DNA from 3 places in the Gluconobacter sp. NFX36 genome. Region 2 is predicted to be linked to each of the others. Evidence: predicted binding sites of a transcription regulator. Region 2 holds the regulator's gene; each other region holds the start of a gene.
What was found. The regulator LexA, encoded in region 2, represses DNA repair genes until DNA is damaged. The targets are predictions, from matches to a motif close to TGTTCTANNTANGTTC.
Positions count from the first base shown of each region.

Region 1 (10,622 bases), on a different contig from region 2:
CATCAGCCTGTCCCAATGCCAGCTGGGCTTCGGAATGCACCGCTGTGATTTCTTCAAGAGGAATTCCTTCCTCCGGAAGAGGGAGAGGAAGCACCCCGTAGTGATGCTCATAAGGGGCTGGAAGACGCACCAGACGCTCACGGACACCACCGGATAGTTCAGTTCGCTTCATGCCCCAAACCTTTATCAGAGAACTTGAAAAGACAATCTTATTAAAGGTTATTAAAGAAAGATTTCAATAATTTTCTCTTTTCGGGGCTGTGTGAAAGGTTCGCGGATATGGATGCAATCAACATTTTGTCCTGACGATAGACAGACGACTGCTACGCAACTAGGGCGTTGTGGCCCTGACTGACTCAGAGAGCTAATCCCCCCTTGTTGGGACACTGGTTGGACTAAAATGTCGTACCGCGTGAAAGTCTAGTGAGCAGCTTATCTACGCCCTGGGAACAAGGGTTCGCACGTCCAATTAACGATCAAATCAACCGATTGTAATCCTGTTCAGTCTAGATGAAAGATGCTAATTATCCTGCTAAAGGCGAGAGACATAGCGCGCCTTCCGGCCTGTGAAACAACGGAAAAGTCTCTCAGACGCATTGTCATAACGTCCCGTTCGGAGTGTGACGCAAATTAGGCCCTGTGACTCAGTTTTCCGGTCGAGGATTTCAGATGACGATTTCTCTTGAAGTACTCAAAAGACAGGCCCGACAGGAAAGCCAGTCTGGCGCATTGTCTTACACGCAAGCTCTCGAACGCCTCTCCAAACAGCACGGGTTCCGGACGTTTGCGGCCCTGAAGGCCAGCCTCTCCAAGTCAGTGCCCGTGGAACTCCAGCGTGCAAACACCGAAAAGACGGGCACGACTACTTCCGGCCTGAAGTGGACACTGGTCGAGCCGGTTTTCGTCGGAGAGGTAGAGGATGCTCCTCCATTTTCCATGGATCAGATCGAGCCGATAGGCGACCGGCTGATTAAGACCACTCATTCCATTCCCCTGCCGAAAGAGCTTATCGAGTATCTGGAGCCCGTATGGAACTCTTATGCTGCGGACGTTTCCAAGAGCGACGCCTCGTAGATTAAGTGGCTGCTCCTCCGTTCGCTGAAAGATTGACCCGCCTCAGTCTCGAACTGGGACGTCTGGACCAGGCGCTGAGAGGGGCGTCAGTGACGCCTGCTGTTGTGTTCCGACAACGCCTGGCTGCCATCCAGCGTCACTGCGCTGTCGATGGCTGGATGATTGATCCCTGGTATCTCGTCGCTGAACTGCATGGTCTTGCTCCGAAAGTGGTCGGGCAGGACAGTTTCGAGCGCGGCACGTCCGTGGATGCTGCCTCTCATGCCTTTACGCTCTGGCGTTGGCATGCTCACCCGGATGAGATGCAGACAAATGCCATTGCCGAAGCTGAAGCGTTCCTGAACGATCAGTCGTCAGGCTGGGGACCGATCCTCGATGCAGGCAGTGCTTTTCATCGTTGGCTGGCGTCCGGGCGTCACCGTGCTCCCTTCTGTGCAGCGTTAGGGCGGTACTGGCATTCCCATGATATTCTCCGGACGCCTTTGATCCTGACAGGCATTGAGTCACTCACGCCAGGAACCCCTTGGGAAATTGAGTCCTGGCTGTGCTGGTGGCTTGATGCTCTTCTGGCCGAAGTCCGCGAGGCGCACGATCTCCTCCGTCAGCTGGAGCGAGCCAGGAGGCAGGCGCTTGAGAGATGCGGCGCGCAACGTCGGCATTCGCGCGCACCCCAGGCGATCAATGTGCTGGCGATCCAGCCGCTCATGTCCGCGTCCATGCTGGCGGATCGTCTCGGCATGTCGCTGAAAAGCGCGCTACAGCTTCTCAGCGTGTTCCAGGACCGAGGCATTGTTGTGGAAGTCACCCATCGGGCCGCTCATCGCCTGTTCAGCCTTGCCGGACTGACCCCCCTTCGCGATGTTGTGACACCACCCAACCGACCCGTGCCTGGCCGAAAACGCGGGCGTCCGCGTAAGAATGATTCTTTCACGGCACAGTCTGTGCTGGCGGAAGAGAGTGCACAGCTCCCGCCTCCAACCCGATTGGATCCGGTTCAGTTCGACTATGAGGATCTGGCTTCTGCCATGAATCAGGCAGATGAAGCCATGATGCGAAGTTCCCGGCTAATCGCCCGCCTCAAGGGAAAGATGGCCAGTTAGACCTGTCATCTGTTCAAAGAACCTGAAGGGATGACTCTTGCAACGGTCTCTGCAGTTTCAGGGCGTCCAGTGTGGGGGCCGTCAGCCAAGTCTCGATCTCTTCCCGGTCTTCCAGAATGACGGGCATGGCTTTGGGATGGTAGGGCGCGACCTCGCCTTCCTTGAGCTTGCGCACCGAGGTCCAGGACGTCCAGATCCCAGCAAAGAAGCGGAGCGGCTTCGTGGCATCAGCTGCAAACCATACCGGATGAAACGAACCGTCATCCTGTCGCGCCTGTTCCGAGAAAGCCGTAAATGGCACGACGCAGCGATGAGAAAGGCCCAGCCAACGTCGCCAGTGCGGAGATGCCGTATTGCGGATGTTCGTCACTCCCCGGTCGACCTTGCGCCCTTTGAGGGCAAACGCCGGAGATGGCATGCCCCACCGGGCCAGAACCATCTCCCGTCCGTTCTGCCCGTTGCGCACAATTGGCGCCGCGTAGTCCGGATAGATGTCCGGCATGAGCGGCAGGTTGCCCGTGTGGTCATTGAGTATCTCCGCAATGGCGCGGATCTCGTCCTGTGAGGACGTCTGGGCATACAGATTACACATGATCGCTTTCTTGCTCTGAAGCAGGGTGTCCTATTCGGAATTGGCTCTCAGAAGAAAAACACCGATCGGTCCGCCTGTGTTTCCTTTTCAGAAGGAATAAAAGCTGTTGTTGTTTGTGCGGTGGACTTGTGGGCAGAGCCACGCCCTGTGGTCAGCTCGCCAGAGCTGTCTCCGGGGCGTGAGTGACCGCCTTCAGGCGGCTGTCCACAAATCCACGGTTAGGAACCGCCTGTCTGGCTAATTATTCCTATGCCCCGTTGCTGGCTGAATACGGTTAGTTCGATTTGGTCTTTTGCACTCGGCAGCCTTTAGCCTCATGCCGCACTCACATAGGTCATCGGTAAAGTGCTCCTTGAAGCGGCTCAGCAACTGAGGCGCGCTAAAGGAGACGACCATGACCACACCGACAAGCACCGCACGTTCCGAAGCCTTTCACCTTCTGTCCCGGGCTCTTCTGAACATCCGTTCCGAAGCTCAGAGCGTGCTTGGATCCAGCGAAACGCTCTCCCCTGAGCATCAACGTGTACTCTCGGCCATTGAGGCCGCTGCCGACGCTGTGCACAACCTTCCGCATCTGCTGGCCGAGCAGACAGAATCAAACGAGGTCGCCCTTATCGGCGAAGTGACGACCGCAAAGGAGGCCCTGACAACGCTCAAAATGGGCAGATAAACAGCTCTTTTGAGCCTGCTGGGCGGAGTGATAACGCTGTCTTCCGCAGGGATCCGTCTTAAAAATTAACTTGCGTCCCGCGCTCGTTTGTTCTCTTTATGTTCTTATCAAGGAGAACAGTCATGACTTCGAACGCGCTGGCGCGTCTGCGCGAGCAGGTCCGATGCCTCGAGCGTCGGAGCCTGCCTCACTCTATTTTCCGGGTGCTGCCAACAGGCCTGCAGCCGGTCGATAACCATCTGGGCGGCGGCCTCAAAACCGCCAGCCTGCATGACATTCTGGTGCCCGATCCGCTTGAAATTGGTTCCAGCCTCGCCCTGCTTCTGCCTCTGCTCGCGCGCAGTGGCCAGCCTGTTTTCTGGCTGGGTACGGTCCCCCCTCAGCTCCATGCCTGGGGACTGCACCAGACCGGGATCTCGCTCCGACACCTGATCTGCGTTGAGAGCGATGACGCCAGTGTTCTGGCTGTGGCCGAGGATATCCTGCGCGGTCCCGAGCGAGCCCTTGTCGTGATAGCTGGTCCGCATATCCCCTCCCTGACAGAAGTGCGTCGCCTGAATCTGGCCGCCGAAAGCAGTGGAAATACTGGCTTCTTCCTGCGCCCTGTCAGCACCTCCCGCTCCTCCGGAAAAGATCCCTGTGCCTGCGCCACACGCTGGCAGATCACCTCTCATCCTTCAGCCCCTCTCTGTTTGCCGGGACTGGTTCTGCCGCTTCCCGGCCCCCGCCGTCTTTCCGTCTCGCTGCTGCGGGTGCGTGGAGGACGTCCTGCTCACTGGCTCCTCGACTGTCCTGACCATGCGCCGCTTCCTCGCCCTGTGGCTTCCTTTCTGGCACACCGAGCGCCTTCAGCTCTGCCAGCAGGATCATTACCCCCCCGATCGCCCGCTTGTCGTGCACGCGCCTGAGCACAACCGCCAGACGCTCACGGCCGTCAATCCGGTGGCGCTGGCAGCGGGCCTGAGACCCGGCCAACCGCTTGCCCAGGCAAGGAGTGTCCTGCCGGACCTCCTGTGCGTTGAGCAGGACACTGACGCCGATGATGCGGCTCTCCTGGAGCTCTGTAGCTGGCTACTGTGGCTGTCGCCCCTGCCCGCTCTCGATGCGCCGGATGGCCTGTACAGTGACACAACTGGCTGTGCCCATCTTTATGGTGGTGAAGAGGCCATGCTGTCTCTTGTCCGGACGCGCCTTTCCGAGAAAGGTCATACCTGTTCTCTGGTCCTGAGCGACAGCGCGGCGGCCTCGCGCGCGCTGGCACGCTCGCGCCTCGACGGCGCCTGCGTCATTCCGCCTGGTCAGCAGAAACAGGCTTTGGACAAACTATCCTGCTCGGCTCTGCCGATTGCCCCGGAGACAGCATCCCGTCTCAATCGTCTGGGACTGACAACCATTGGTGCGCTTGCAGCCCTTCCCCGCGCGCCTCTGGCCAAGCGGTTCGGCGCGGAGCTTCTCACCTGTCTGGATGAAGCCGTTGGCTTTCAGGCAAGACCGCTGAGCGTGGTTCAGGTGCGGGACCGGATCTCCCTGTCGCGCTCGCTTGTCGAGCCTATCGGCACAGCCGAGGCGATTGCGACCGTCATTGAAGCTCTCGTGCCGAAAGCCTGCGTCCTGCTGTCCCGTCGCGGTGAAGGCGCACGGCAGATCGATTTTCTCTGTGTCCGTGTGGACAGCACGGTCCAGGCCATCCGTGTGGGCACGTCCGATCGGACCTCAGACAAGACGCGCATCCTGCGCCTCCTCAAAGATCAGATTTCCCGGATTGAACCCGGTTTTGGCATTGAGGCTGTCACCCTCACGATCAGCGCCAGCGAGCCGATAGAGGCCGGCCCCGCTCGCCCGGTACTTTCAGACCCAGAAGATCGTCAGGTCGACACGGTGCCCGCGACCCTCATCGACCGGCTGATCAACCGTCCTGGTGTTGCAGCCGTCTATCAGTTTGCGCCCCGGTTTTCCGCCTGGCCAGAGGACGGACAGTCTCGCGTTTCTCCAGGCAACATGGCAAAACCCCCTTTCGCGAGCCAGATGCTCTGGGCGCGGCCGAACATTCTGTTCGATCTGCCCGTCCGGGTGCAGGTGACTGCCCTGCTTCCGGACGGTGCGCCCCGCCAGTTCATCCTCAAGCGACAGACGCATCGCATTGCGGCGGCCGATGGCCCCGAACGTCTGCTTGGCGAGTGGTGGCAGACGTCCGAAAGTTACGGCGCGATCCGCGACTACTGGCAGGTCGAGACCACGACCGGCCTGCGCCTGTGGCTGTTTCGCAAAGGCGACGGAGCCCATGACTGGTCTGGGTCGGGCGCGTGGTTTCTTCAGGGAATATTCTGATGGAGCCCCGCGCTGACCTGATCCCGGCCAGCACTTCGGACGTGGCCGAAGTCCTGATGCACGCGTTGTGCTATGACGGACGCATGACGCCGCCGAGCTGATGGCGCGTCTCGTAGCCGAGCGTCTGGTCGCTTATCTCGAACGCTCCGGCTTCGTGGTCATGCGCGCGCCCACCAGCAAAGCGCCTGATAGCAGCCGGCACCCCCATCCCCACCGCCGCTAGGCCATGAGCACGCCTTACGTCGAATTGCAGGTGACGTCCTCGTTTTCGTTCCTGCGCTCGGGCAGTCAGCCGGATGAACTGATGTTTCAGGCGAAAGCCCTGGGCTATGACACGATCGCTCTGACCGACTGGAACACTGTAGCCGGAGTGATCCGCGCCCATCTGGCAGCGCGCGAGGCCGGTCTGCGCCTTTTGCCCGGATGCCGTCTGGCTCTACGTGATGGCAGCGCGCTCCTGGCCTACCCCCGCAATCGCGCGGGTTGGGCAGGCCTCTGCCAGCTCCTGACGCTTGGTCATCACCGAGGCGAGCGGGACGTGTTTCTTCTGGGCTGGGAGGATCTCGTAGCAGCGGCACCAGACCTCCTCCTGATCCTGTTACCGCCCGAGGATCTGGCAGCGCTTTCCGGGCACGTTCAGAGCCTGATGGATCTGCCAGGACACAGGGCAGGCGAAGAAGAGATCCGGTTTCTCGCGCTGTCGATGCTCCGGCAGCCGGGAGATCTCGCGCGGCTTCACGCACTCGCGGCGTTCAGTGCGGCACAAGGTCTGGCCTGCGTTGTGACGGGAGACGTTCTTTATCACGATGCGCGCCGGCACGTTCTTCAGGATGTGGTCACAGCCATCCGGGAAGGCTGCACCGTCGATGCTCTTGGCAACCGCCGTCACGTCCACGCCGATCGCCATCTGAAAGCCCCTGAAGAACAGGCACGCTTGTTCGCCGCCTTTCCGGATGCTCTGGTTAACACGCGGCGGATTGCCGAGGCCTGCGCCTTCAGTCTGGATGATCTCACCTATCAGTATCCGACCGAAACCGAGCGCACAGGCGAAAGTGCGCAGGACACCCTGACACGTTTGGTCCAGGCCGCACTGCCGCGTCGCTATCCGGCCGGGGTGCCCCCAGAAGTCGAGGCGCAGATCGCCCACGAACTGAGACTGATCGGCTCTCTGTCCTACGCGCCATATTTCCTGACTGTGAATACGATCGTGCGTCATGCCCGCTCACTCGGGATTGTCTGTCAGGGGCGCGGATCTGCTGCGAACTCGGCCGTCTGCCATGCTTTGGGCATCACGAGTATTGATCCGGTTCGCTCGGGTCTTCTGTTCGAGCGCTTCATCTCGGCCGAACGGCAGGAACCACCCGACATCGACGTCGATTTCGAAAGCGACCGCCGAGAGGAAGTGATCCAGTGGATCTACCGGCATTACGGCCGTCACCGCGCGGCGCTGTGTGCCACCGTGCAGCGCTATCAGCCCAAAGGGGCGTTGCGCGAGGTCGGCAAGGTGCTCGGGCTGCCAGAGGATCTGACCGGCCAGCTTTCCAAACATATTGCCTCGTCCCTGCCGGATCCGGACCTGTGCAAGGCGCGCGCTGCCGACCTTGGCCTGAACCTGAAAGACAGACGCCTCAGCCTGACGTTTCATCTCGCCCGTCAGCTTCTCGGCTTCCCGCGCCAGCTTGGCACGCATCCGGGCGGATTTGTGCTGACCGAGGATCGGCTGGACGAACTTGTTCCCCTGCTGCCGACCGCCATGGACGGACGTCAGATTATTGTCTGGGACAAGGACGATATTGACGTGCTGCGCTTCATGAAGGTGGACGTTCTGGGTCTCGGAATGCTCGGCTGTCTGCGGCGAGGGTTCGAGCTGCTGCACACTGTGTACCAGACCCGCATAGACCTGGCTTCGATCCCGGCCGAGGATCCGCAGACCTATCGCATGATCCAGAAAGCCGACACGCTCGGGACATTCCAGATTGAAAGCCGGGCGCAGATGTCGATGCTGCCGCGCATGAAGCCCAGGACTTTCTATGATCTGGTGATACAGGTCGCGATTGTCCGGCCCGGGCCAATCCAAGGAGATATGGTTCATCCCTATCTCCGCAGGAGAGAGAAACTGGAGCCTGTCACCTATCCGTCCGAGACCCTGCGCGGAATCCTTGGGAAAACTTTGGGCGTGCCGCTGTTCCAGGAACAGGCAATGCAGGTGGCCATCCATTGCGCGGCCTTTACGCCAGGCGAGGCGGACCAGCTCCGCCGTGCGATGGCGACGTTCAAAGCGACAGGCGGGGTCTCGCCGTTCCGCGACAAGCTGGTGAACGGGATGCTGGCCAACGGGTATGAGCAGGGGTTTGCCGAACAGACGTTCAGCCAGCTCGAAGGGTTTGGCAGCTACGGCTTCCCCGAAAGCCATGCCGCCTCGTTTGCCCTGATTGCTTACGCCTCGGCCTGGATGAAATGTCATCATCCGGATGTGTTCTGTGCCGCCCTGCTGAACAGTCAGCCCATGGGGTTTTATGCGCCCTCGCAGATTGTTCAGGACGCACAACGCCATGGCGTCGAGGTCCGGCCGATCTGTATCAATGCTTCACGATGGGATTGCACCCTGGAGCGCGGCCGAAACGGACGGTACGCGGCGGTCCGGCTGGGGTTCAGGATGGTGCGCGAGCTGGCGAACGGACACGGGGCGGCCCTGATCGCGGCCCGAATGCCGGATTATGAGAGTATTGATGACGTCTGGCGGCGTGCGGATGTGCCGGTCTCGGCCCTGGAATGTCTCGCGGAAGCGGATGCGTTTCGAGTGTTCGGGCAGATGCGCCGTACTGCGCTCTGGTCGATCAAGGGGTTAGCGGACACGGCGCTGCCGTTGTTCGAAGCGGCGGATCGAGGGCGGAACTTTCCGCTGCCGGAAGTGGTCGAGCCGGAAATTGTTCTGCCGCAAATGTCAGAGCGATCCTGGGTGCATGAAGATTATCGGGCGACCGGACTCAGTCTGAACGGGCATCCCGTCGCGTTTCTGAGGGAGGGACTGCGAAAAGAAGGGATCGTTCGTTGCGGGGATCTTCCTTATCTACGGGATGGGCGCCGGATCCAGCTTACGGGTCTTGTGCTGATGCGGCAGCGGCCAGGCACGGCGAACGGCACAATGTTCGTGACCATCGAGGACGAAACGGGCACGGCCAATCTGATTGTCTGGAAGGATGTACAGGAGAAATACCGACTTCCTCTTCTCGCCTCCCGTCTTCTGGCCTGTAAGGGCAGGCTTCAGAAAGAAGGCGAGGTGATCCATGTCGTTGTGCTCAGTCTGGAAGACCGCACGCCATTGCTTCAGGGATCGAAGCTGCTGAAGGCACGAGACTTTCGATAAGGAAGAACACTGCCTCGACCGTTTTGTTTTTATGAAGGAAGACATTGGTGTTGAACCAATAAGGTTGTGGGAAGAGCCGCGCCTGTAATCAGCTATGGGGGGACAACGGTATGTCGCTTTACGGGCGAAAAGTCGTAAAAGCGGACCGTCGCCCAACCGAAAGATGTGATGCCTCACACGACACTCATAATATTTCAGAGATTACACTTTGAATATAAGTCATTTTCGCATAAGTGTCAGAAAATTTCCCTTCGGATGACACCCCTCTTAATTCAGGTTAATCCAAATATAGAGTAATTTATATATTATTTTTTAATATACAATTATTAATGCTTTAACTTAATAATATTACTCTTAATAAATAAGGCCCAAATAAATATAATAATGAATAAAATAATTACATAAATTGGTATTTTTCTATTTTTTGTAATTTCCTTGTCAATTTTTTTTGGATCCATTTTTAATATTTTCAGTATATCTTCTTCCTCTTGAGAGCCTTCCAGGCTGTAGTCAATGGCTATTAATTGGTTTTCACTTAGACAAGCATGAGGTCCATAGTCTTTATTGTTTTGACATATAATAAATCTCCATCCAAGCATCAAGAACTCATGATTGCATTCACCAACCGAAACTGGATCCAAGACAAGAAGTGGTAATTTATCATTATATTCATCGCTTTTTATCCTTCCCACGTATATCGGGAAATCCGCCTCCGTCCCAGGGTCACCATTTTGCAACATGGTTTTGATTTTATTGGCGCTAGCCCCGGTTAACTGAACATTTGCAAAATGTTCGTCGTTTGTTTCGTGTGCGCGCCAAAGTGTTGCAAGAATAGCCAATTTAAATTCTTTGTAATTATAGTTTTTATCAATTAATGCAGTCGTATTTCCAAATCTCTCTCCATTAGTATTATATTGAGATTTAATGTAGTTAACAAGATAATTCTCATAACTCGAAAAACTATTATCACATTCTCCACAGGTAAGATTATGATCTACAAATCCCTTTGATTTCTCAGAAGGCGTTTCTTCCCACGTGGTATATAATTTTAAAGGACCATCTTGACCACGAATACTCTTGAATATTGCATGAGGGATAATGTGCGCACCTATTAATTTACGTCTATTCCCACAAAATCGACATTTACCAATTTTCATTTATAATATACCTAAAATTAACAACAATTATATCAGAGATGTAGCGACACGCAATGACAAACTGAGATCAGCATTCTTCTCAGCAGTACAAATCGTCTTCGCTATCATCGGAATTGACTGATGACACGCGCTCAACTCTTATCCCTAACAGCTTTCATATTGCTGTAAAGAATACAGGAAAATGATGCAGTTTACTCGAATTCTCCTGTTTTCAAGAAGCTTTTAAGGGTAATTGCGAATTCCTCTGATTTAATTTTCGCGAATGAATGTGCGTCAGCTTTTACCTGACTATCTTCTTTTTTGATGTCGGCGAATAGGCAATACGCGGTTCCAT
Region 1 covers NZ_JAGEKJ010000018.1:5,239-15,860, reverse strand. The annotation lists gene J4P41_RS13765 (Fic family protein) at 1-172, opposite strand, end outside; gene J4P41_RS13760 (glyoxalase superfamily protein) at 670-1,074, shown strand; gene J4P41_RS13755 (hypothetical protein) at 1,107-2,174, shown strand; gene J4P41_RS13750 (SOS response-associated peptidase) at 2,188-2,766, opposite strand; gene J4P41_RS13745 (hypothetical protein) at 3,161-3,436, shown strand; gene J4P41_RS13740 (ImuA family protein) at 3,559-4,344, shown strand; gene J4P41_RS13735 (Y-family DNA polymerase) at 4,235-5,764, shown strand; gene J4P41_RS13730 (error-prone DNA polymerase) at 5,991-9,131, shown strand; gene J4P41_RS13725 (hypothetical protein) at 9,458-10,288, opposite strand; gene J4P41_RS13720 (hypothetical protein) at 10,480-10,622, opposite strand, start outside.
Region 1: a site for LexA is predicted at 3,525-3,540, ahead of J4P41_RS13740 (ImuA family protein). Genes of this name have one in related genera too.

Region 2 (10,622 bases):
AGAGAATACGGCGCAGCGGTAATTCTCCCACCGGCGTCGCGTGATCACCTTCGCGCTTGTCAAGGCGTATGCCGCCTGATCCAATCAAAGCCGGAATGATTTCATTTCGAAAGTGGAGAAAAGCGCGGTTTTCAGCGATTCTCAAATTAGCTTTAGTCATCAGGCTGTTTTCTTTTCAATTTGCATTTGTCATACCTCATGTTGCAAGTTTGCTTCGCTTTCCAGCAATGGGGAGAGAAGAATTAGATGCGTGGCTTATCAACGCGAACCCACGCGGATGTGACGCTTCCGCTCAGATAAGACGAGACAGGTATTATGGCAGGTCCCCGCCCCATCCTCGTAGTTGATGACGACGACACACTCCGGCAGTTGCTGGCAGAACAGCTCCAGCACGGTGGCGAACTTGAGACAATTGAAGCGACTTCTGTCGCGACTGCTCGGGAACTGCTGAAGAAGCCGGGGGCACGCTATGATGCGATGCTGCTGGACATCACCCTTCCAGATGGGGATGGACGCGATTTCTGTGCGGAGTTGCGTCGTGAGGGAGTTCGCATGCCAATCATCATCCTGACCGGCTCAGATGATGAAAGCGATATTGTTCGCGGCCTGGATGCCGGTGCCAATGATTACGTGGCAAAGCCTTTCCGGATTGGCGAACTTCTGGCCCGACTTCGCGCACAGCTTCGGATTTTTGAAAACAGCGAAGATGCCGTTTTTGAAATTGGGCCTTATGCATTCCGTCCCTCCGCAAAACTCCTCGTCGAGACCGCGCGTAACCGCCGGATCCGTCTGACGGAAAAGGAAGCAGCGATCCTGAAGTATCTGTATCGTGCAGGGCATCGCCCTGTGGCACGTCAGGTTCTTCTGAACGAGGTTTGGGGCTACAACGCAGCCGTCACGACCCATACGCTTGAAACGCATATCTATCGTCTGCGTCAGAAGATCGAGCCGGATCCGACCAAGACATCCCTGCTCATCACGGAAGGGGGCGGTTATCGCCTTGATCCAGAGGGCAAAACAGTCGCTACAGCGGAATCACTCCCGGCCTGAAGCCGGGAGCAAGCCGGTCAGGCTGGATCAAAATCCAGCACGACCGGCACATGATCTGACGGGCTTTCCCAGTCCCGCACATCCCGACGAATACGGATATCCCGTAATCCCGGCATCAGGTCAGGCGTCATCCAGACATGGTCAAGACGACGCCCACGGTCAGACTTTTTCCAGTTTTTGTTTCGATAAGACCACCACGTATAGAGCTTGGTCGGTTCAGGCGTGATACGCCGCATGGCGTCCTGAAAACCTGTCGCCATCCAGGCATTGAGCCGTTCTGTCTCCGGCGGTGTGTGGCTGACGATCTTCAGAAGCTGACGGTGACTCCAGACGTCATGCTCCAGTGGCGCAATGTTAAGGTCTCCAACTACGATGCTGCGGGCAGGGGGCGTCTCCGAAAACCAGGCAGCGGCTTCTTCCACAAATGCAAGTTTGTGGGCGAACTTCTCGTTTTCTTCCGGATCAGGAATATCGCCGCCGGCTGGAACGTAGAAATCATGCAGCAGAACCGGACCGCCAGGGGTCTCGATGGAGGCCGCGATATGCCGGCAATCCTCGCGGCTACACCAGTTTGGAGTGTTCGCAACGGACGTCAGGGGCAGTCGCGAAAGAATCGCCACCCCGTTATAGCCCTTCATGCCGCGATAAAGCTGATGGGGCAGTCCGAGCGCCGTTAGCGCTTCAGCCGGAAAGAGCGGATCGGGAACTTTCGTCTCCTGAAGGCAGACGATGTCCGGGTTTTCCTCCTCAACCAGCTTCTTCAAGAGCGGCAAGCGAAGTCGGAGGGAGTTGATGTTCCATGTAATCAGACGCATCACCTCTGGATCGACTGAATTGCCCTCTTTGACAAGCACCTCTTGCGTCAAGAAACCCTGCACCCGATCTAGGACGTATCATGACTGACCTTCACGACACGCTTCTCACTTTCGACACTCATATCGACATTCCATGGCCTAACATGAACGATGCCTGGTCTTCGGATAACCCGCGGAAAGTGGATGTTCGGAAGTGCCATCAGGGCAAACTGCGATCCGTCTGCCTTGCAGCCTACATCCCACAAGGGTCACGCGATGAGGCAGGGCATGAAGAGGCCTGGGAGCGTGTGCAGGCCATGCTGAAGGTCATTGTTTCTCTGGGAGGAGAGCAGGACGGGCTGGTGGCTCGTGTCTGCCGGACAGCTCAGGATGTTCGTTCAGCCTTCAAAAACAATGCTCTCGCCATCGTACCTGCCATTGAGAATGGTCATGCTCTTGGTGGTGTCCCCGCCCGAATTGGCCAGTTGGCCCGGGACTATGGCGTTCGATATATGACGCTGACCCATAACGGGCATAATGTGCTGGCGGATGCAGCCATTCCTCTCAAAAGCCTGAACGATGTCACCGCGCTTCATGGTGGCCTGTCAGAACTTGGCCGCGAGGCAATTCGTGAGATGAACCGGCATGGCGTTCTAGTGGATGTCTCTCACACCGCGAAGTCCACGATGATGCAGGCGTCTGAACTCTCCACGACACCTGTCTTTGCCAGCCATTCCTGCGTCCGCAGTCTTTGCGATCACCCTCGCAACCTTGATGACGAACAGTTGGATCGGCTCAAAGAAACTGATGGCCTGATCCAGATTACGGCCATGGGGTCTTTCCTCCGCAAGGGAGGCGGCGGAACTGTCGAAGATCTGGCACACCATGTGGCTTACGTTGCCAAGCGCATCGGTGTGAGGCACGTGGGCGTTTCGTCTGACTTCGATGGTGGCGGTGGCATTCCTGGCTGGGAAGACGCAACAGAAACGCGAAACGTGACCCGTGCTCTGCAAGCTGCTGGATTTGGACCGGACGATCTTTCTGCCATCTGGGGTGGTAACATGCTGCGACTGATGGAAAAGACCGAACAAGCATCAATTTCATTCTGAAAATCGTCCTGAGCTCAGCCAAAAAGTTCTCTCAAACAGGAACAGAACGGGACCATAAAGACTTAAAGCGAAGTGCACTCGTCCACCATGCTTTTAAGAGTCAAGAGGTCCCGTTCAACCAAAGCCAAGAATGGGAAAAATTTCTCACCCATCCATGCAACGGAAAGAATTTATAAGTCTTTTCAATTATTTACGTTTAATGATTAAAAAATAGGCAATCTGACGGCAGGGCTTGCAAACCTTGGCCTTCATGATTCTGTCATGGAGCAACCCACAGACTTGTCCACAGGTTCAGTGGATGACTGAAGAACCGGCATGAATGACCTCACGCCCAAGGAGATGGAAACAAGAATGATGGGTGAGGAAGTCCCTGTTCCGACTGTTAAAAAACAGGGCGTGGACGCAATCCGCGAGGCTCTGAAGACCATTCCCTACAGCTCTGGCGTGTATCGCATGCTGGGAGAGAAGGGGGAGGTCTTGTATGTCGGCAAGGCGTTGAGCCTCAAGAAACGTGTGTCGTCCTATACGCGGATCAACCAGCTTCCTGAACGCCTTCGCCGTATGGTGTCCATGACGGTCTCAATGGAGATCGTCATTACCAGAACGGAAGCAGACGCGCTTCTGCTGGAAGCAAACTACATCAAGCGCATGAAGCCGCGCTTCAACATCCTGCTGCGGGACGACAAGAGCTACCCCTGGCTGATGCTGACGGAAAATCACGAGTTCCCGCAGATCACCAAGCAGCGCGGCAAACCGGTTAAAGGTGCGACATACTGGGGGCCGTTTGCTTCGGCCTGGGCTGTGAACCAGACCCTGAACCTTGTGCAGAAGACCTTCCTTCTCCGCTCGTGTTCGGACTCTGTTCTGAACAGCAGAACCCGCCCGTGCCTGCTTTTTCAAATCAAACGCTGCTCCGCACCCTGCGTGGATCGCATTTCCAAGCCTGATTACGCCGAACTGGTGATGCAGGCGAAGCAGTTCCTGTCAGGCAAAAATACCGAGCTACAACAGGAACTGGCGATCGAAATGGAGCGGGCTTCCGAGGCCATGGAATATGAGAAGGCTGCGGCGATCCGCGATCGTATCCGCGGTTTTGCCAGCATCCAGAACTCGGGAATTATCAATCCGGCGTCCATCAATGATGCCGATATCGTAGCGATCTGGCAGGACGCAGGTCAGACCTGCATTCAGGTTTTCTTCATCCGAGGCAGCCGAAATAATGGCAATAGGGCGTTCTATCCCGTCCATGCCGAAGAAGAGGCTCCTGCGGATGTCCTGTCAGCATTCCTGCTGCAGTTCTACGACAACAAACCTCCGCCACCGTCCATTCTGGTGAATCATGCCTTGCCAGAACAGAAACTTGTTGAGGAAGCCCTCAGCATTCGGCGGGAGCAGAAGGTTGAAATCTCGTTTCCGCAGCGTGGCGAAAAAAAGAACGTCGTCGATCACGCCGCCCTGAACGCGCGCGAAGCGTTGGAACGGAAGCTTGCGGAAAATACGGGCCAGAAAAAGCTGCTTGAAGGGGTAGCGAAGGTTTTCAACCTTACAGAAACGCCCAAACGTATCGAAACCTATGACAACTCACACATCATGGGGCAGGCGCCTTATGGTGTCATGGTCGTGGGCGGCCCGGAAGGGTTTGAAAAACGATCCTACCGGAAATACGCCATTAAAGGGCCTGTTACTCCCGGAGATGATTTCGGCATGATGCGTGAAGTCATGGAACGTCGGTTCGGCAAGGACAGGGAAGACGGCGAGAGACCCGAAGATTGGCCGGATCTTCTACTGATTGATGGCGGGCTGGGACAATTCAATGCAGTCCGCGCGGCCCTGAATGATCTGGGCGTGACGGACATTCCCATCGTGGCGATTGCCAAAGGGCCGGATCGGGATGCGGGCAGAGAATGGTTCTTTACGGAAACCCAAGCCCCATTCCAGCTTCCACCACGAGACCCGGTTCTTTACTACCTCCAGCGCTTACGGGATGAGGCTCATCGCTTTGCCATCACAACACACAGGGCAGGGCGCTCCAAAGGACTACGAAAATCAGAACTGGATGACGTTCCGGGAATCGGCGGTGCTCGCAAGAAAGCTCTTCTGAATCACTTTGGCTCTGCAAAAAGTGTGAGACAGGCCAGCCTTGAAGAGCTTGAAACAGCGCCAGGAATCAGTTCAGGCATTGCCAGAGCCATATACGGACATTTTCATCCTGAATGGCTCCGGACGCAAAGCTGACATTTCCGTGAGGATCGAGGCTCCATCTCCTTTTGGCACAAAAAATACACACATCCCGAGCAGATTGGCGCATACCGGAACCAACCAAACTGTTCTAGACTGCCTTCGATGCTCACTGATCTGCCAAATGTCCTGACCCTGCTTCGCATAGCGGCCATTCCAGTTCTGGTCGCTCTGCTAGCCCTGCATTCCGCACTGGGGAATGTAGCAGCCTGTGTTGTCTATACGGCGGCCTGCATCACGGATTATCTGGATGGCGCTCTGGCACGCCGGTGGCAGATGCTGTCCGAACTGGGGCGCATGATGGACCCCATCGCGGACAAGCTCCTGGTAGGAGCCCTGCTACTGGCTTTGGCTGGCCTGACGGTTCTTCCGGTATTCTCGCTCTACGCCGCGATCATCATTATGCTGCGCGAGATCCTCGTGAGCGGTCTGCGTGAATATATGGCTTCCCAGCGAGAAACCCTTCCATCTACCCGTCTGGCAAAATGGAAAACCGGCATCCAGATGGTCGCCATTGGCTTCCTGATTGGTGGAGACAAGGCCGCTACCGCTCTTCATCTGTCCTTTCTGCCCGCCACGCTGATTGGTGGTATTCTGCTGTGGATCTCTGTTATTCCAACAGTTCTCAGTGGCTGGGGCTACCTTACAGTTGGCCTTTCCAGAATGATGGCATCTGATCCGCGCAAGTCCTCGAAGATCGTATCCTGATCCGAACTGTGCACGATTATTATTGCAGTTATCCTCCCATCATCTGGCGCTTTCACGCAATGACCGCTAAAGGTCAAGGATCGACCTTATGGGAGTATGCAATGCGTAAGGCCGCTCTATTGGCATTACCTCTCGCCCTGAGTGGCTGTTCGGGCATGGGCAAATTTTTTAATGACACAGCCCTATGGTCAGGCGGCAATCCCAACGCACCACGTGGGGATAGCGAGAACTTGCGCCGCGCTCGCGGAGAAACAGTTGCCTCCACGCCGATCCTTCCGGAAGGCGGAAATATGTGGCCTGGCTCTCCCCAACCTCTCCCAACCCTGAAAGATGTTGAAAACCCCGACAGCGTGTTCAATCGCGCTTTGGGCGACCCCGCAACCTATTTCGGAGGTGCCTCCATTGATAAAACGTTTATGGGTGGCATTGCCGGGTCTGGCGCGTTGGGCGCTATGGGTCATCAGATGAAACCGGGAGACAGCATCTCGGCTGGCGAAAGCTCCGATGCACATCATGGAGTATCTCTGGACCGGAGCAATCTTGTCCCAACGCTTCCAACAAGCGTTCCCGATAATGCGCCTCATTTCCTGTCAAAAAATCCTGACAAGACTATCATTATCCCGAACGGGGATGGCACGAGCACACTCATCGCGCCTGACGGAACAGTCCGGGTCGTCCGCGGCGTTCCGTCATCACCCAAACAGTAATACTCTACGTTTCCTGCAAGCCTTAAGGACTTGCAGGAAACACGTCGTCAATACTGGCGAAATAGCGCTACCAGACGACCTTGGATCCGTACGCGTGATGCGGGAAGAATACGAGTTTCATACTCCCGATTAGCCGCCTCAAGAGCAATCGTAGACCCACGACGACGCAGTTTCTTGAGTGTCACTTCCTGATCATCAATCAAAGCCACAACAATCTGGCCATTATCTGCCAGTTCGCCACGACGAATGATCGCTACATCTCCATCTAGAATACCGGCTTCGATCATAGAATCACCCGCAACGGTCAGGGCATAATGTTCACCCGTGCCAAGCAGGGAAGAGGGCACCTGAATATGTGCGCTCTCATCCTGAAGTGCCTCAATCGGAAGACCTGCCGCAATACGCCCATAGAGGGGAATCTGAACACTCACATCTTCGATGGGCGAGCGTGGGGCTTCCGAAAAAGCCCCCTCCATGGTCTGGCGACCGCCTTCAACAACTGTCGGCACAAAGGGAGCCTGTGGAGCGACACCATCCGCATGAGGCGCATCTGTGCCCATGTGAGGGAGACGCAGAACTTCCAGTGCTCGGGCACGATGATGATGCCGACGCAGAAAGCCTCGCTCCTCAAGAGCAGAAATCAGGCGATGAATCCCGGATTTGGACCGAAGCTCGAGCGCATCCTTCATTTCGTCGAAAGAGGGAGAATATCCGGTCCGGCGAAGGTGCTCGTCAATATATAGCAAAAGCTGGTGCTGCTTGCGCGTCAGCATACAGGCGCTCCCATGCGCCTCGGTGGAGGCATAATCTGAAAACCGGCAGAACACATGACCAACATGTATCTCCCTTTTGTTCTTTATAGGTTCCTCTTTACGCGACTACAAGGAGATCAATGTCCTGGAAACATGGCTTTTAGCGGCTAAAATTGATCATTTTTCCGAAAAAAGACACGTTATCAGCGGATTTTCACGAGAAAGCCTTGACCTGAGACAGACAAATCAGCATGGTGCGCCGAACTAGATCAACCTGCTGCTTTGACACTTGCGAGCGGCATCAGGACGGCGCAAGCCCGAGGGTATCATGGCAAAAACCAACGTTATTCAGATCCGTCTCGTTTCGTCGGCTGACACCGGCTACTTCTATGTCACGAAGAAGAACGCACGTTCTGCTACGGGCAAGATGGAAGTCCGTAAGTATGACCCGGTCGCTCGCAAGCATGTGACCTTCCGCGAAGCCAAGATCAAGTAAGACCTCGCGGATCATACGAGTTTAAAAAGGCGGCCTTACGGTCGCCTTTTTTGTTGCCCCCACAAAAAAAGAACCGATTAAGCGGTTCTTTCAAAAACTGACCTCAGAAAAGCTTGTCGTGCGGACCGTAGGGCACAACGATATCGCCATTTTTAGTAAGATTGAGCATGGCCCGTGACCGCTCATCGAGGATGTCAGCATCAAGTGCCTTTTCTTTCAGAGCCAGCACCCGCCGATGCCAGACAGCCTGCTCATCCTTGGCATCCTGTTGCGCCTGAAGAGCCTGCTGCTGAAGAACGAGCTGATCCTGATACGCGCGAATACCATGCGCCCCATGGAGAGCATTCCAGCCGAAATAAGCCGTTAGGGAAAGAAACAGGACTGGCGGCGCAACCGTACGGATGGCGCGCTTGATGAGTCGAAGAGGTCTCACGCGGGGTACAGTCTCCCTTGGCTTTCAAACGTCCTGATAACCTACCTCAGAGAGACAGAGCGAAACAATCATTCATGTCAAAAGACACCTGATTATTTTCCAAAAGAAAAACCGGCCCCAAAAGGGGCCGACTTTCTGGTCAGGCATTCTTGAGAATGCTGCGACCTGCATAACGTGCCGCGCTACCGAGTTGCTGCTCGATACGGATCAGCTGGTTGTACTTGGCCGTACGATCAGAGCGGGAGAGGGAGCCCGTCTTGATCTGCCCACAGTTGGTCGCAACAGCCAGATCCGCGATCACAGCGTCTTCCGTCTCACCGGAACGATGGCTCATCACGCAGGTATAGCCAGCCTTGTGAGCCGTCTCAACAGCTTCCAGCGTTTCCGTCAGCGTGCCAATCTGGTTGACCTTCACGAGAAGGGAATTGGCCGTGCCAGCCTTGATGCCACGACGCAGACGCTCAGGGTTCGTCACGAACAGATCGTCACCGACGAGCTGGAGCTTACCACCCAGACGTGAGGTCAGTTCTGCCCAGCCTTCCCAATCATCTTCAGCAAGACCGTCTTCGATGGAGACGATTGGGTACTTTTTCGTCAGTTCTTCCAGGTAAGAGATCATACCGGAAGAATCGAATTCCTTGCCTTCACCCTTCAGGTTGTAGCGGCCGTCGGCGTAGAACTCAGTCGCAGCGCAATCGAGCGCAAACGTGACATCATCACCCGGACGATAACCCGCAGCCTCAACAGACTTCGTAATAAAGCTCAGAGCTTCGTCAGCAGACTTCAGGCCCGGAGCAAAGCCACCTTCGTCACCCACATTCGTGTTGTGACCAGCAGCGGACAGACCTTTCTTCAGCGCTGTGAAGATCTCAGAACCCATGCGTACGGCATCAGCGATCGTTGGCGCGCCAACCGGCTGGATCATGAATTCCTGAATGTCGATCGGGTTATCTGCGTGCTCACCACCGTTGACGATGTTCATCATCGGAACGGGCAGGGTGTGTGCAAAAACGCCACCGACATAACGGTAGAGCGGCAGTTCCAGCTCTTCGGCCGTCGCCTTGGCAACCGCAAGGGAAACACCAAGGATGGCGTTCGCACCGATGCGGGACTTGTTCGGCGTGCCATCCAGTTCGATCATCGCGTTATCGATGGCGATCTGATCTTCAGATTCGGCGCCCTGCAGCACTTCAAGGATTTCGTCTTCAACGAACCCACAGGCCTTCAGAACACCCTTGCCGTTGTAGCGGGACTTGTCCCCGTCACGCAACTCGACAGCTTCGTGGGCGCCAGTAGAAGCACCAGAGGGAACGGCGGCACGACCGCGGGCACCAGACGACAGCTCAACCTCAACCTCAACGGTCGGGTTACCACGGCTGTCCAGGATCTCGCGGGCAGTGATATCAACAATGGCGCTCAATGGAAGCTCTCCTGGATATGCGTGAACCGGGTGTGGCTCATAACCGTTCGGAACGGATCACCGTTTCGTCTCAAAATCAGAACATAAGGTCAATCGACGACATGCGTCTTCCTTTTCTCGCCCTGATCCTTGGTCTCGCGGGACTCCTCCCGTTCTTGACGCTGGGAGGCTGGATTTTTCTGGCAGGGCTCTTCTCCCCACTGCCGCATCTGACGGTCATTCTTCTGGCGTACGGCGCATGTATCCTGTCCTTTTTGGGGGCCGTCCACTGGGGGCTGGCCATGGAACGACCTGACATCATCACAGTTCAGGGAACGGCAGATCGTGATCGTCAGAGACTCCTTCTGGGAGTCTGCCCTGCGCTCTGGGCATGGCTTTCACTCTGCGTCGGATTATTGGGGGGCCTGCGTGCCGGATACCTACTGGAGGTCATCGGCTTCATTTCCACGTTTGCTGTGGAACGGGTGGCCTGGAAGCATGGCGCGCTGCCACCCGGTTACATGGCCTTACGGGGCGTGCTGACAGCGGGGGCCGTCATAAGTCTCCTTATGGCAGCCCTCGCACCGTTGCAGAATTATACGCTGTAAGACTTCGCCAGCGCGTCGAACGCCTTAAGGCGCGTCAGAAGGCCTCTCATTTCCGAAAGAGGAACCATTGTGGGGCCATCACTCGGAGCATTGTCAGGGTCCTGATGCGCCTCAATAAAGACAGCAGCAACACCAATGGACAACGCAGCGCGGGCGAGGGGTTCAACGAACTCCCGCTGTCCACCCGTCGAAGCCCCCAGGCCGCCCGGCTGCTGAACCGAGTGGGTAGCATCGAAAACAACAGGATAACCCGTCTGCGCCATGATCGGCAGTCCGCGCATGTCGCTAACAAGCGTGTTGTACCCAAAGCTCGTTCCACGGTCACAGA
Region 2 covers NZ_JAGEKJ010000005.1:113,256-123,877, forward strand. The annotation lists gene J4P41_RS06775 (L,D-transpeptidase family protein) at 1-160, opposite strand, end outside; gene J4P41_RS06780 (response regulator transcription factor) at 316-1,050, shown strand; gene J4P41_RS06785 (exodeoxyribonuclease III) at 1,068-1,865, opposite strand; gene J4P41_RS06790 (dipeptidase) at 1,946-2,953, shown strand; gene uvrC (excinuclease ABC subunit UvrC) at 3,305-5,188, shown strand; gene pgsA (CDP-diacylglycerol--glycerol-3-phosphate 3-phosphatidyltransferase) at 5,297-5,899, shown strand; gene J4P41_RS06805 (hypothetical protein) at 6,001-6,606, shown strand; gene lexA (transcriptional repressor LexA) at 6,654-7,379, opposite strand; gene rpmG (50S ribosomal protein L33) at 7,687-7,854, shown strand; gene J4P41_RS06820 (FtsB family cell division protein) at 7,958-8,287, opposite strand; gene eno (phosphopyruvate hydratase) at 8,427-9,707, opposite strand; gene J4P41_RS06830 (DUF3429 domain-containing protein) at 9,809-10,294, shown strand; gene kdsA (3-deoxy-8-phosphooctulonate synthase) at 10,282-10,622, opposite strand, start outside.

Region 3 (10,622 bases), on a different contig from region 2:
CCGCGATATCTTCCGGTGTTCCGGCTGCAACGATATTGCCGCCACCGTCTCCACCTTCCGGTCCGATGTCGATCAGCCAGTCTGCCGTTTTGATGACTTCCAGATTGTGTTCGATGACCAGAACAGTGTTGCCCTGATCGACGAGTGCGTGAAGTACTTCAAGCAGCTTGCGAACGTCTTCCGTATGCAGGCCGGTCGTTGGCTCATCGAGGATGTAGAGCGTACGGCCGGTTGCGCGTTTGGCGAGTTCCTTGGAGAGTTTGACGCGCTGGGCTTCACCGCCTGAAAGCGTTGTTGCCTGCTGGCCGAGAGCGACATAGCCTAGGCCGACCTGCTGGAGAATAGCCAGACGATCACGTATTTTCGGGACGGCCTGAAAGAAAGGCAGTGCTTCGTCCACCGTCATGGCCAGCACGTCTGCGATGGAGTTGCCGCGGAACTTTACTTCCAGTGTTTCACGGTTATAGCGCGCACCCTTGCAGGTGTCGCAGGTGACGAACACGTCCGGCAGGAAGTGCATTTCGATTTTCAGGACGCCATCGCCCTGACAGGCTTCGCAACGGCCGCCCTTCACATTGAAGGAGAAGCGGCCGGGTTTGTAGCCGCGCGCTTTGGATTCCGGCAGTTCGGCAAACCAGTCCCGGATGGGAGCGAACAGGTCTGTATAGGTGGCAGGATTGGAGCGCGGTGTACGCCCGATGGGGGACTGGTCGATTTCGATGATCTTGTCGAGATTGTCCACGCCTTCCAGCCGGTCATAGGGCAGCGGGGACTGGCTCGACTTCATGAGCTGTCGGGACAGAGCCTTGTAGAGCGTATCAACAACCAGCGTAGACTTGCCGCCGCCTGATACGCCCGTTACGGCGATGAATGTGCCGAGTGGGAAATCGACGGTCAGGTTTTTGAGGTTGTTGCCCTTGGCGCCGACGAGAGTGAGCGTTTTGTCAGAGGTGCGACGGTTTTCCGGGACGGGGATGAATTTCCGGCCTGACAGGTAGGCGCCCGTCAGGCTGTCCTTGTTCTTGGCCACTTCTTTGGGGGTGCCTGTGGCGATGACGTTTCCGCCCCGCGTGCCGGCACCCGGCCCCATGTCGATCAGATAGTCGGCAGCCCTGATGGCGTCTTCGTCATGTTCGACGACGATGACGGTGTTCCCGAGGCGTTTGAGGCGCTCCAGCGTGCCGAGCAGGCGCTCGTTGTCGCGTTGGTGCAGGCCGATGGAGGGTTCATCCAGCACATACAGGACGCCCGTCAGGCCGGAGCCGATCTGGGAAGCCAGACGGATGCGCTGGCTTTCACCGCCGGACAGCGTGGCCGATCCTCGGGAAAGCGTGAGGTAGTCCAGCCCCACATCGTCGAGGAAGTGCAGGCGGTCCGTGATTTCGCGGAGGATGCGGCGGGCGATTTCGGCCCGCTGAGGTGTCAGGGTTGCTTCGACGCCCGAGAACCAGTCGAGGGCCTTGCGGATCTGCATGTCCGAGGCTTCGGCGATGTTCAGGTCATTGACCTTCACGCAGAGTGCTTCTGGTTTCAGGCGCGCGCCATGGCAGACGTGGCAGGGTTTTTCGGACTGGTAGCGCGACAGTTCTTCCCGAACCCACATGCTGTCGGTCTGGGCCATGCGGCGGCGGAGGTTTTTCAGCACGCCTTCGAAAGGTTTGGTCACGGTGTGGACCTTGCTGCCATCGCGGTAGGGAATGGCAATCGCTTCGCTGGAGCCGTTGAGGATCAGGTCGCGTGTTTCAGCTTTCAGGTCGCCCCATGGTGTATTCATAGTGTCGCCGCAGTGACGGGCGAGGGCGGCAAGTGTCTGGTCGTACCAGTCGGTGCTGGCGCCTTTCCATGGGGCAATGGCGCCTTCGGCAAGTGTCAGGCTGTCATCCGGGACGATCAGATTGGCATCAAAATGCGTTTCTGTTCCGATACCATCGCAGGTTGGGCATGCACCCATTGGTGCGTTGAAGGAGAACAGGCGGGGCTCGATCTCTTCAATCGTGAAGCCCGAGACCGGGCAGGCAAAGCGGGAGGAGAAAACGATGTGGGCTGGAGCGGTCTTGTCGTCAGCGCGTTTGACTTCCTCGGCGTAGGCCAGGCCATCAGAGAGTTCGAGGGCAGTTTCGAAGCTGTCGGCCAGGCGGGATTCCAGATCGGGTTTAACGACGATCCGGTCCACAACCACTTCCACGTTGTGGCGGGTCTTGCGGTTCAGTTCCGGGGCTTCGGCGATTTCGTAAAGCTCACCGTCGATTTTGACGCGGGTGAAGCCCTTGCGGGACAGCTCTGCGAGTTCGCGTTTGCAGTCGCCTTTCCGATCACGGACGACCGGGGCGAGAAGCATCAGGCGCATGCCCTCCGGGAGCGCCATGACCCGGTCCACCATCTGGCTGACGGTCTGGGCTTCGATGGGCAGGCCAGTGGCAGGAGAATAGGGAATACCCACGCGCGCCCAGAGCAGACGCATATAGTCGTGGATCTCCGTGATCGTGCCGACGGTCGAGCGGGGGTTTTTTGAAGTGGTTTTCTGCTCGATCGAGATGGCGGGAGAGAGCCCTTCGATGGAGTCCACGTCTGGTTTGCCCATCAGTTCGAGGAACTGGCGGGCATAGGCCGAGAGGCTTTCAACGTAGCGGCGCTGGCCTTCTGCGTAGATTGTATCGAACGCGAGCGAAGATTTCCCCGAGCCGGACAGGCCCGTGATGATTGTGAGCGAGTCACGAGGGATTGTGACGTCGATATTCTTGAGGTTGTGGGCGCGTGCGCCACGGACACGGATCGAATGATTGTCTGGAAAGCTCACGAAGACCCCGGGATGTGCAGAAAAGGCAATTGTGTTCGCAACGCGCCTGAACGGTGCTAGATCACTTTATAGATGGGTTTTCACGCCCTATATGAAAAGAACAATTCGAGAAAATTGGTTGGTACGGAATGGCAGGTAGCGTCAACAAGGTGATTCTGGTCGGGAATCTGGGCAAGGACCCGGAAGTCCGGAACACGCAGTCAGGCTCGAAGATCGTCAATCTGACGATTGCGACGTCCGAAACATGGAACGACCGTCAGAGCGGTGAGCGCAAGGAGCGCACCGAATGGCATCGTGTCGTGATCTTCAATGATCGTCTGGGCGATGTGGCGGAGCGTTTTCTGCGCAAAGGCCGCAAGGTCTATCTGGAAGGCGAACTGCGGACCCGGAAGTGGACCGATCAGTCAGGCCAGGAGCGTTACACGACAGAAGTGACGATTGATCGTTTCCGCGGCGAGCTGGTGCTGCTGGATAGCAACCGCAGTGGCGGCGACGAGGGTGGCTTCGACGGAGGCGGCTCGTCTTACGGCGGTGGAAACAGCAACGGTGGCGGCTTTGGTGGCGGCAACCGGGGCGGTGGCTTCGGCGGCGGCAATAATGATGGCGGTCGTTCAGGTGGGGCGTCTGGCGGTGGCAACCGGGGTGGTGGCTGGGATGCGCCGCCGGATAACGATCTTGATGACGAAATCCCGTTCTGAGGGGTCTTTTTGGAACCGGGCTGGCAATGTCAGTCCGGTTTTTTTGTATCTGGTGCTTACGTTCAGAGGACCAGATGGAAGAACTGGTTGAATTCGGAAGTCTCATAGTCGCCGAAAGCTTCGCCGGGTTGGAAGCCTCGGGTTTGATACAGGGTTAGAGCGGGGTCGAAGGACGGCCCACGTCCTGTCTCAAGACTGAGTGTTTTCAGCTCTCCGGAGCGCGCTCTGTGGATAAGGTGATCCAGCAGAGTACTGGCGACGCCCTGTCTCAGAAAGTCAGGATGGGTGCACATGGATTTGAGCTCGCCGGCCTGATTGTTCAGGCGCTTGAGTGCACCGATTCCGGCTACGCGATCCTGTCGATGGACAGTCCAGACTTCGATTTCAGGTACCATGAGGCCTGACAGGTCAAGGGCGAAGACGTGTCCGGCTGGGGTGTTTTTGTGCATTCCTGCGAGGTGAAGGGCCAGAAGGTCACGCGTTTGCGGATTGGAAAAATCGGCGGGATGGAGGGTGAATGTCGGGCTCATGATGCGCTTGTCTGTTCAATTGAGGTCGGCGTCAGGATGACAAGTTTATACCCTGTGTGTTCTGCGGGGGTGAGAGTTATCTGTTCGTAGTTCAACACTCCACGGACTGGATGCTTGAAGCTGCGTTGGCCGCCTTCTCTGGGGAGAACACGCTGGTCCTGCCAGAAATGGAGAAACTCCTGGCTTTCAGCCTGAAGGGCAGAGGTCAGGGCCTGAAACGCCGTGGTTCTGGCAAGGTGGGCTGTGTCAGCGCGGAATTCTGCGAGCAGGCGTCTTGAGCGGTCGGGCCAGTTCGTCAGGAATGTTTTCGCCTCAGGGTTCAGGAAAACATATCGGAGCTGGTTGGGCTCAGGGCTGTCCATCCAGCCTGTGAAGAGGTCTTTGGCAGGATCGTTGGCACTCAGAACATTCCAGAGCGGGTCAAGCAGGTATGCCGGGCTTTTGATTTGTTTGGGCAGGTTCAGCAATGCGTTCGGCGTTGCGACTGAAGGGGTGATCTGGTGCGGATCGCGGAGTTCAGCAAGCGTGAAAAGATAACGCCTTTCTGTGGAAGACATTTGCAGGGCCGTGGCAATGCGCGACAGGCTCGCTGGAGAGCAAGTGACATCCCGACCCTGTTCCAGCCATGTGTACCAGGTCGTGCTGATGCCGCAGAGTTGGGCGGCTTCTTCGCGTCGTAGCCCGGGTGTTCGTCTGCGGTGAGGAACGACGAGCAGTCCTGCCTGCGAAGATGAGAGCTTTTCCCGTTGTGTGCGAAGAAACTGACCAAGGGTCTGGCGACGATCTGTTGGCATAGTACAAATTATACCATGATAAATTAGGATCTTATACCACGCCTGGAATGTTGGGAGGGTGTTTTCAGAAGGAGAACAGTCGATGACGAAGCAGGCTGGGCAGTTTGCTGCCTCACACTATGAGGCGAGAGCCTCGGCTTATGTTGAAAGTACGGTTCACAGTCAGGGCGCTGATCTGGACGCCATTGTTCAGGCCGTTCAGGGACGCAGGCTTGAGCATGTTCTGGATCTCGGATGCGGGGGTGGTCATGTAAGCTATGCTGTGGCGCCTCATGTCGAGCGGGTTATGGCTTGTGACATTACACCGGGTATGTTGCGGGGTGTTCAGGATGAGGCATCCAGGCGTGAGCTAAGCAATATTGAAGTTCGTCAGGCTTCGGCGGAAAATCTGCCGTTCGAAGATTGCGCCTTTGATGCGGTGCTTTGCCGTTTTACGGCTCATCACTGGGATGGCTTTGAAGCAGGGTTGCGTGAGGCTCGGCGGGTTCTGAAGCCCGGTGGTCTGGCAGTTTTCGTTGATGTGACAGCCCCTGAAGATGCTGTTTCTGATAGCTGGCTTCAGACATTGGAACTCATGCGGGATATTTCGCATGTGCGGGATTACTCCATTGGGGAGTGGGTGAGCGCGCTGGGGCGGTCCGGCTTTTTGGTGAAGGGACTGACGCGCAGTCGTTTAAGGATGGCTTTTGAAAGCTGGGTCGCGCGGACGCAGACGCCTGTAGAACGCGTGGACGGGATCCGTTCGCTTCAGCGTGGGGCACCGGCCGTGGTTAAGGAACGGCTGGGGCTGGAAGAAGACGGCAGTTTCCTGCTGGACGTGACCGTTTTCACGGGAAGCAGGCCGTAATGGGGTAGGTGTGGCATGTAGGCGGCGCATGGGCTATGCTGTGCGGACTGTATTTTAGCGTGGTGGACCTGTCTTGACCGAGCTGAACGAGCCGACTGATATTGTACCTTCCGATCGTCTTCCGGTGACGATCGAGGAGGAGATGCGCTCTTCCTATCTGGCCTATGCGATGTCGGTGATCGTCTCGCGCGCCCTGCCTGATGTGCGTGATGGCCTGAAACCTGTCCATCGTCGCATCCTGTATGCGATGCGCGAGAGTGGCTTTACGTCTGACAAGCCATACCGCAAGTCTGCTCGTGCGGTCGGTGACGTGATGGGTAAATACCATCCGCACGGTGACAGCTCGATTTACGATGCCATGGTTCGTATGGCGCAGCATTGGTCAATGCGCGTCAAGCTGATTGATGGGCAGGGTAACTTTGGTTCGGTCGATGGCGATAGCCCGGCCGCCATGCGTTATACCGAAGCCCGTTTGGCCAAGTCTGCGTCGTTCCTGCTGGATGATATCGAGCGGGATACGGTTGATTTTCAGCCAAACTACGACGAAAGCGAACACGAGCCGAAGGTTCTGCCGGCGACATTCCCGAATCTTCTGGTGAATGGCGCTTCGGGTATCGCGGTCGGCATGGCTACGAACATTCCGACGCATAACCCTGGCGAAGTCATTGATGCCACGCTGGCGATGATTGCCAATCCGGCGATTGAACTGGATGAGCTGATGCAGATCATCCCCGGTCCGGATTTTCCGACCGGCGGCATCATTATGGGCCGGAGTGGCATTCGCAAGGCGTTCGAGACGGGGCGTGGGTCTGTACCGGTTCGTGCGCGTGCTGAGATCGAGGAGATCCGTAAGGATCGTCAGGCGATCATCATTACGGAAATCCCATATCAGGTGAACAAGGCAACGCTTCAGGAGAAGATTGCCGATCTCGTCCGTGCCAAGGAAATCGAAGGCATTTCCGATATCCGCGACGAGAGTGACCGTTCCGGAATGCGCGTTGTCATTGAGCTGAAGCGCGATGCGACACCGGAAGTCGTGCTGAACCAGCTCTATCGTTTCACGCAGCTTCAGACGTCTTTCAGCGTCAACATGCTGGCGCTGGATGAAGGCAAGCCGCGCACGATGGGTCTGAAGGACGTTCTGGAAGCGTTTATCCGCTTCCGTGAAGACGTCATTCTGCGTCGTGCCCGTTTCGATCTGAACAAGGTTCGTGATCGTGGCCACCTGCTGGTCGGTCTTGTTCTGGCTGTTGCCAATATTGATGAAGTCATCGCTCTGATCCGTTCCGCACCGGATGCGGCAACGGCGCGCGAACTGCTCATGGCGCGTGAGTGGGACGCCAGCGAAGTTGTGCCTCTGCTGGAGCTGATCCAGGACGAAGGCAATATCATCTTTGATGGCAAGGTTCGCCTTACGGAAGCTCAGGCTCGCGGTATTCTGGAACTGCGTCTGCAGCGCCTGACCGGTCTGGAACGTGAGAAGATCCAGGGTGAACTGAGCGAAGTTGCTGCCAAGATTGGTGAGCTGCTTGAGATCATCGGGAGCCATATCCGCCGCATGGAAGTCATGCGGGATGAGCTTCTGGCAGCTCGTGCAGAAATTGCGACCCCGCGGATGTCGGAAATTTCCGATGCGCTGGGCGATCAGTCTGACGAGAGCCTGATCGAGCCGGGTCAGATGGTTGTGACCATCACGCGTGACGGCTTCATCAAGCGGACGCCGCTTGAGATGTTCCGCTCACAGAACCGTGGTGGACGTGGCCGGACGGCTTCCGGCCGTCGTGGTGATGACGTCATTATCCGCAGCTTCAATGCCCATACTCATCAGTGGGTCCTGTTCTTCTCCTCGGGCGGTAAGGCGTATCGCACCAAGGTCTGGCATCTGCCGGAAGCGTCTCCGACGTCCAAGGGCCGCGCGCTGGTCAATCTGCTGCCGGAACTGGGTTCGGACGCCATTACGGCAGTGCTGCCGTTGCCGCAGGATGAGGAGCTGTGGGAAGACCTGCATCTCACCTTTGCGACGGCCAGCGGTAATGTTCGTCGTAATCGCCTGAATGATTTCCGGAATATCCGGGCGTCCGGTCTGATTGCGATGAAGCTGGATGAGGGTGATTCCCTTATCGGTGTGGCGACGTGTCGTGAAGGTCAGGACGTGTTCCTGGCGACGAAGAACGCCCGCTGTATCCGTTTCCAGATCACGGATGACACGCTGCGTGTGTTTGCCGGTCGTGGCAGTTCGGGTGTGCGCGGTATTCGTCTGGGTGACGGGGATGCCGTGATCTCGCTGTGTATCCTCAACCATGTGGATGCGAGCGTTGAAGAGCGTGCTGCGTATCTGCGGATGGCCAATGCGAAACGTCGTGCTGAGAATGCAGCGCTGGCTGAGGGTACCGAAGAGGATGTGGTGTCCGGTGATGAAGAAACGGTAGAGGTCGCTGGTGATCTGACGCAGGAGCGCTTTGAGGAGCTGGAGCAGCAGGAAGAAATACTTCTGACTGTAACCGATGGCGGGTTTGGTCGTCGTTCTTCTGCCTATGATTACCGTGTGTCGGGCCGTGGCGGTCAGGGCATCACGAACATGACCTTCTCGGCCAATCGTCGTGGCAAGGAAGTGGTTGGGACCCTTCCGACGCTGGATGGCACGGACGTCATGCTGGTGACGGATACGGGTCGTCTGATCCGTCTGCCGGTGTCTCAGGTGCGTGTCATGGCGCGTCAGGCCAGTGGTGTGACGTTGTTCCGACTGAACGACACCGAGACGGTTATCTGTGTCTTCCCTGTTGTGGAAGATGACGGGGAGGAGGGTGACCTGATCGAAGGGGATGTCGTCGCTACGCAGGAAGGTGCAGCCCCTGTTGAGGGGGCTGCAACGGATGGCGAAGCTCCAGCGGGTGACACTACTCCTGATGCCTGAGGGGCGGACTGATCCACGTGTCGGGTTTTATCCCGGCACGTTTGATCCGGTGACGTTCGGTCATCTGGATATTATTGATCGTGCGTCTGCTCTTTTTGATCGCCTGCTGGTTGGTGTGGCGGTCAATGAGGGCAAGCATCCGCTTCTGACGTTGGAAGAGCGTCTGGAGATGATGCGGCATGAGGTATCCAAACTGCCTCATGCTAGCCGGATTGAAGTTCTGGGATTTGATACCCTGCTGGTCGATGCAGTGCGCAAGGCTGGTGCGGGCACGGTTGTGCGTGGTCTTCGCTCAGGGGGGGATTTCGACTTTGAGAGCCAGCTTTCTGGTGCGCTGCGGCGTCTTGCGCCGGAGATCGAGACGGTTTTTCTGCTGTCTTCTGAGGGGCATCGCACGACGGCCAGCCGGATCGTGAAGGAAATTGCCCGGCTTGATGGCGATATTTCGTCTTTTGTCAGTGAAGATGTTGCAAGTCTCGTCTTGTCGAAACTGGGTCGAAGGGCGACATAGGAACCTTCATTGATTTCTGGAAGGTTCCAAGATGTCTGAGACCGCAGTACCCGACGGTAACAAGCTGGTTTTTGAACTCAAGAATGGCAAGGTCGTCATTGAGCTGCGCCCTGATCTGGCGCCGCTGGCTGTAGAGCGTCTGAAGCTTCTGGCAAGCGAAGGTTTTTATGATGGTGTAAAGTTCCATCGTGTGATCGAGGGCTTCATGGCTCAGGGTGGCGATCCGACCGGGACAGGCACGAGCGGCAGCAACTATCCGGACCTGAAGGCTGAGTTCACGGATAAGGCGAAGTTTGAGCGTGGTACGCTGGGGATGGCCCGCACGATGGCGCCGCACTCTGCAAACAGCCAGTTCTTCATCATGTTCCAGGATGTTCCGTCCCTGAACGGTCAGTACACGATTGCTGGCAAGGTTATTGAGGGCATGGAATACGTGGATCAGATCAAGCGTGGCGCTGGTTCGTCGGGCATAGTCAAGGATCCGGACACCATTGTTAGGGCCTACGTCGAGGCCTGAGGCTATCTGGCCTGCCTGCGCGACACTGTGACGCTCAGGCAGGCTTTTGTCTGTCTTCCGGTGTGCGGAGGATGGTTGCTTTTGCGGCATCGTGGGGATACGGCGTCCCACACTGAGCGGCGTAGCGCTCAGAGAAAGCCTGACGTTCCAGGCGCTCGCAGTAATCCAGATATTTGATCAATGCGCGTTCAGCGCGCGGAGTTCGACCGTAAATGCGCTTGTAATGCTTCCAGAGCATCAGAGCGTTGACGGACCATGCATCGTAAACGTGTTCGTTCAGACGCTTGCGAATGGAAGATGGAAGCTGATCGAAAGCCTCCCAGTCGTTGCCATCAAATCGTTGCCAGATTTCATGTCTGAGAGTGCGATCATTGAAGGTCTGTGGGTTGACGGATGTTTGAGTTGTTGTGGGCATATGCTGTTTTGGGCTGATAAAACGACAAGATAATTATATGTTATAACATAACCAATAATTGTGTTAATGCTCTTTTCCTCTCGCTGGAGGTTGACCTTATAGTGGTTGTAGGGTAGCCATCCGCTCGGATGAACCGGTAGCTCAGTTGGTAGAGCATTCGACTTTTAATCGAATGGTCCTGGGTTCGAGTCCCAGCCGGTTCACCATCAGGTTCTTGTTCCTGAAAATAAGAGCGCTCTCTAAGAGAAAATCCCTGCGGATATTTTGTCGATCTGAAACAGGATATCATAGGTAATCCCGTTAGCGCTTTCAATTCGAATTGTTGATTATCTTTGTGGAATATAGAGGTTTTAGCACTATTTTGGCAGAATAGGGCTAGGACGTCTGTTGAGTATACATCTGCAATGAGGACAATGTTGTTGCGGTGAACGAGATATGCGCATCAACGATGGTTTGGCGCACTGCTGGCGGGCTAGGTTGAGGTGGTGATCTGCGAAGTCTTTTTTCGTCCTGCCTGAGCGAGGCTGCGGGAAGGCGTAGGTCATCATCGACATCAGGGCATGGTAGAATATAAAAAAATTAATTTTTCGAACATGTTA
Region 3 covers NZ_JAGEKJ010000006.1:51,543-62,164, forward strand. The annotation lists gene uvrA (excinuclease ABC subunit UvrA) at 1-2,797, opposite strand, end outside; gene ssb (single-stranded DNA-binding protein) at 2,926-3,495, shown strand; gene J4P41_RS07770 (GNAT family N-acetyltransferase) at 3,558-4,025, opposite strand; gene J4P41_RS07775 (helix-turn-helix transcriptional regulator) at 4,022-4,819, opposite strand; gene J4P41_RS07780 (class I SAM-dependent methyltransferase) at 4,902-5,666, shown strand; gene gyrA (DNA gyrase subunit A) at 5,809-8,580, shown strand; gene coaD (pantetheine-phosphate adenylyltransferase) at 8,573-9,091, shown strand; gene J4P41_RS07795 (peptidylprolyl isomerase) at 9,123-9,608, shown strand; gene J4P41_RS07800 (DUF6525 family protein) at 9,643-10,023, opposite strand; tRNA gene J4P41_RS07805 (tRNA-Lys) at 10,154-10,229, shown strand; gene J4P41_RS07810 (hypothetical protein) at 10,603-10,622, opposite strand, start outside.
Region 3: a site for LexA is predicted at 2,896-2,911, ahead of uvrA (excinuclease ABC subunit UvrA). Genes of this name have one in related genera too.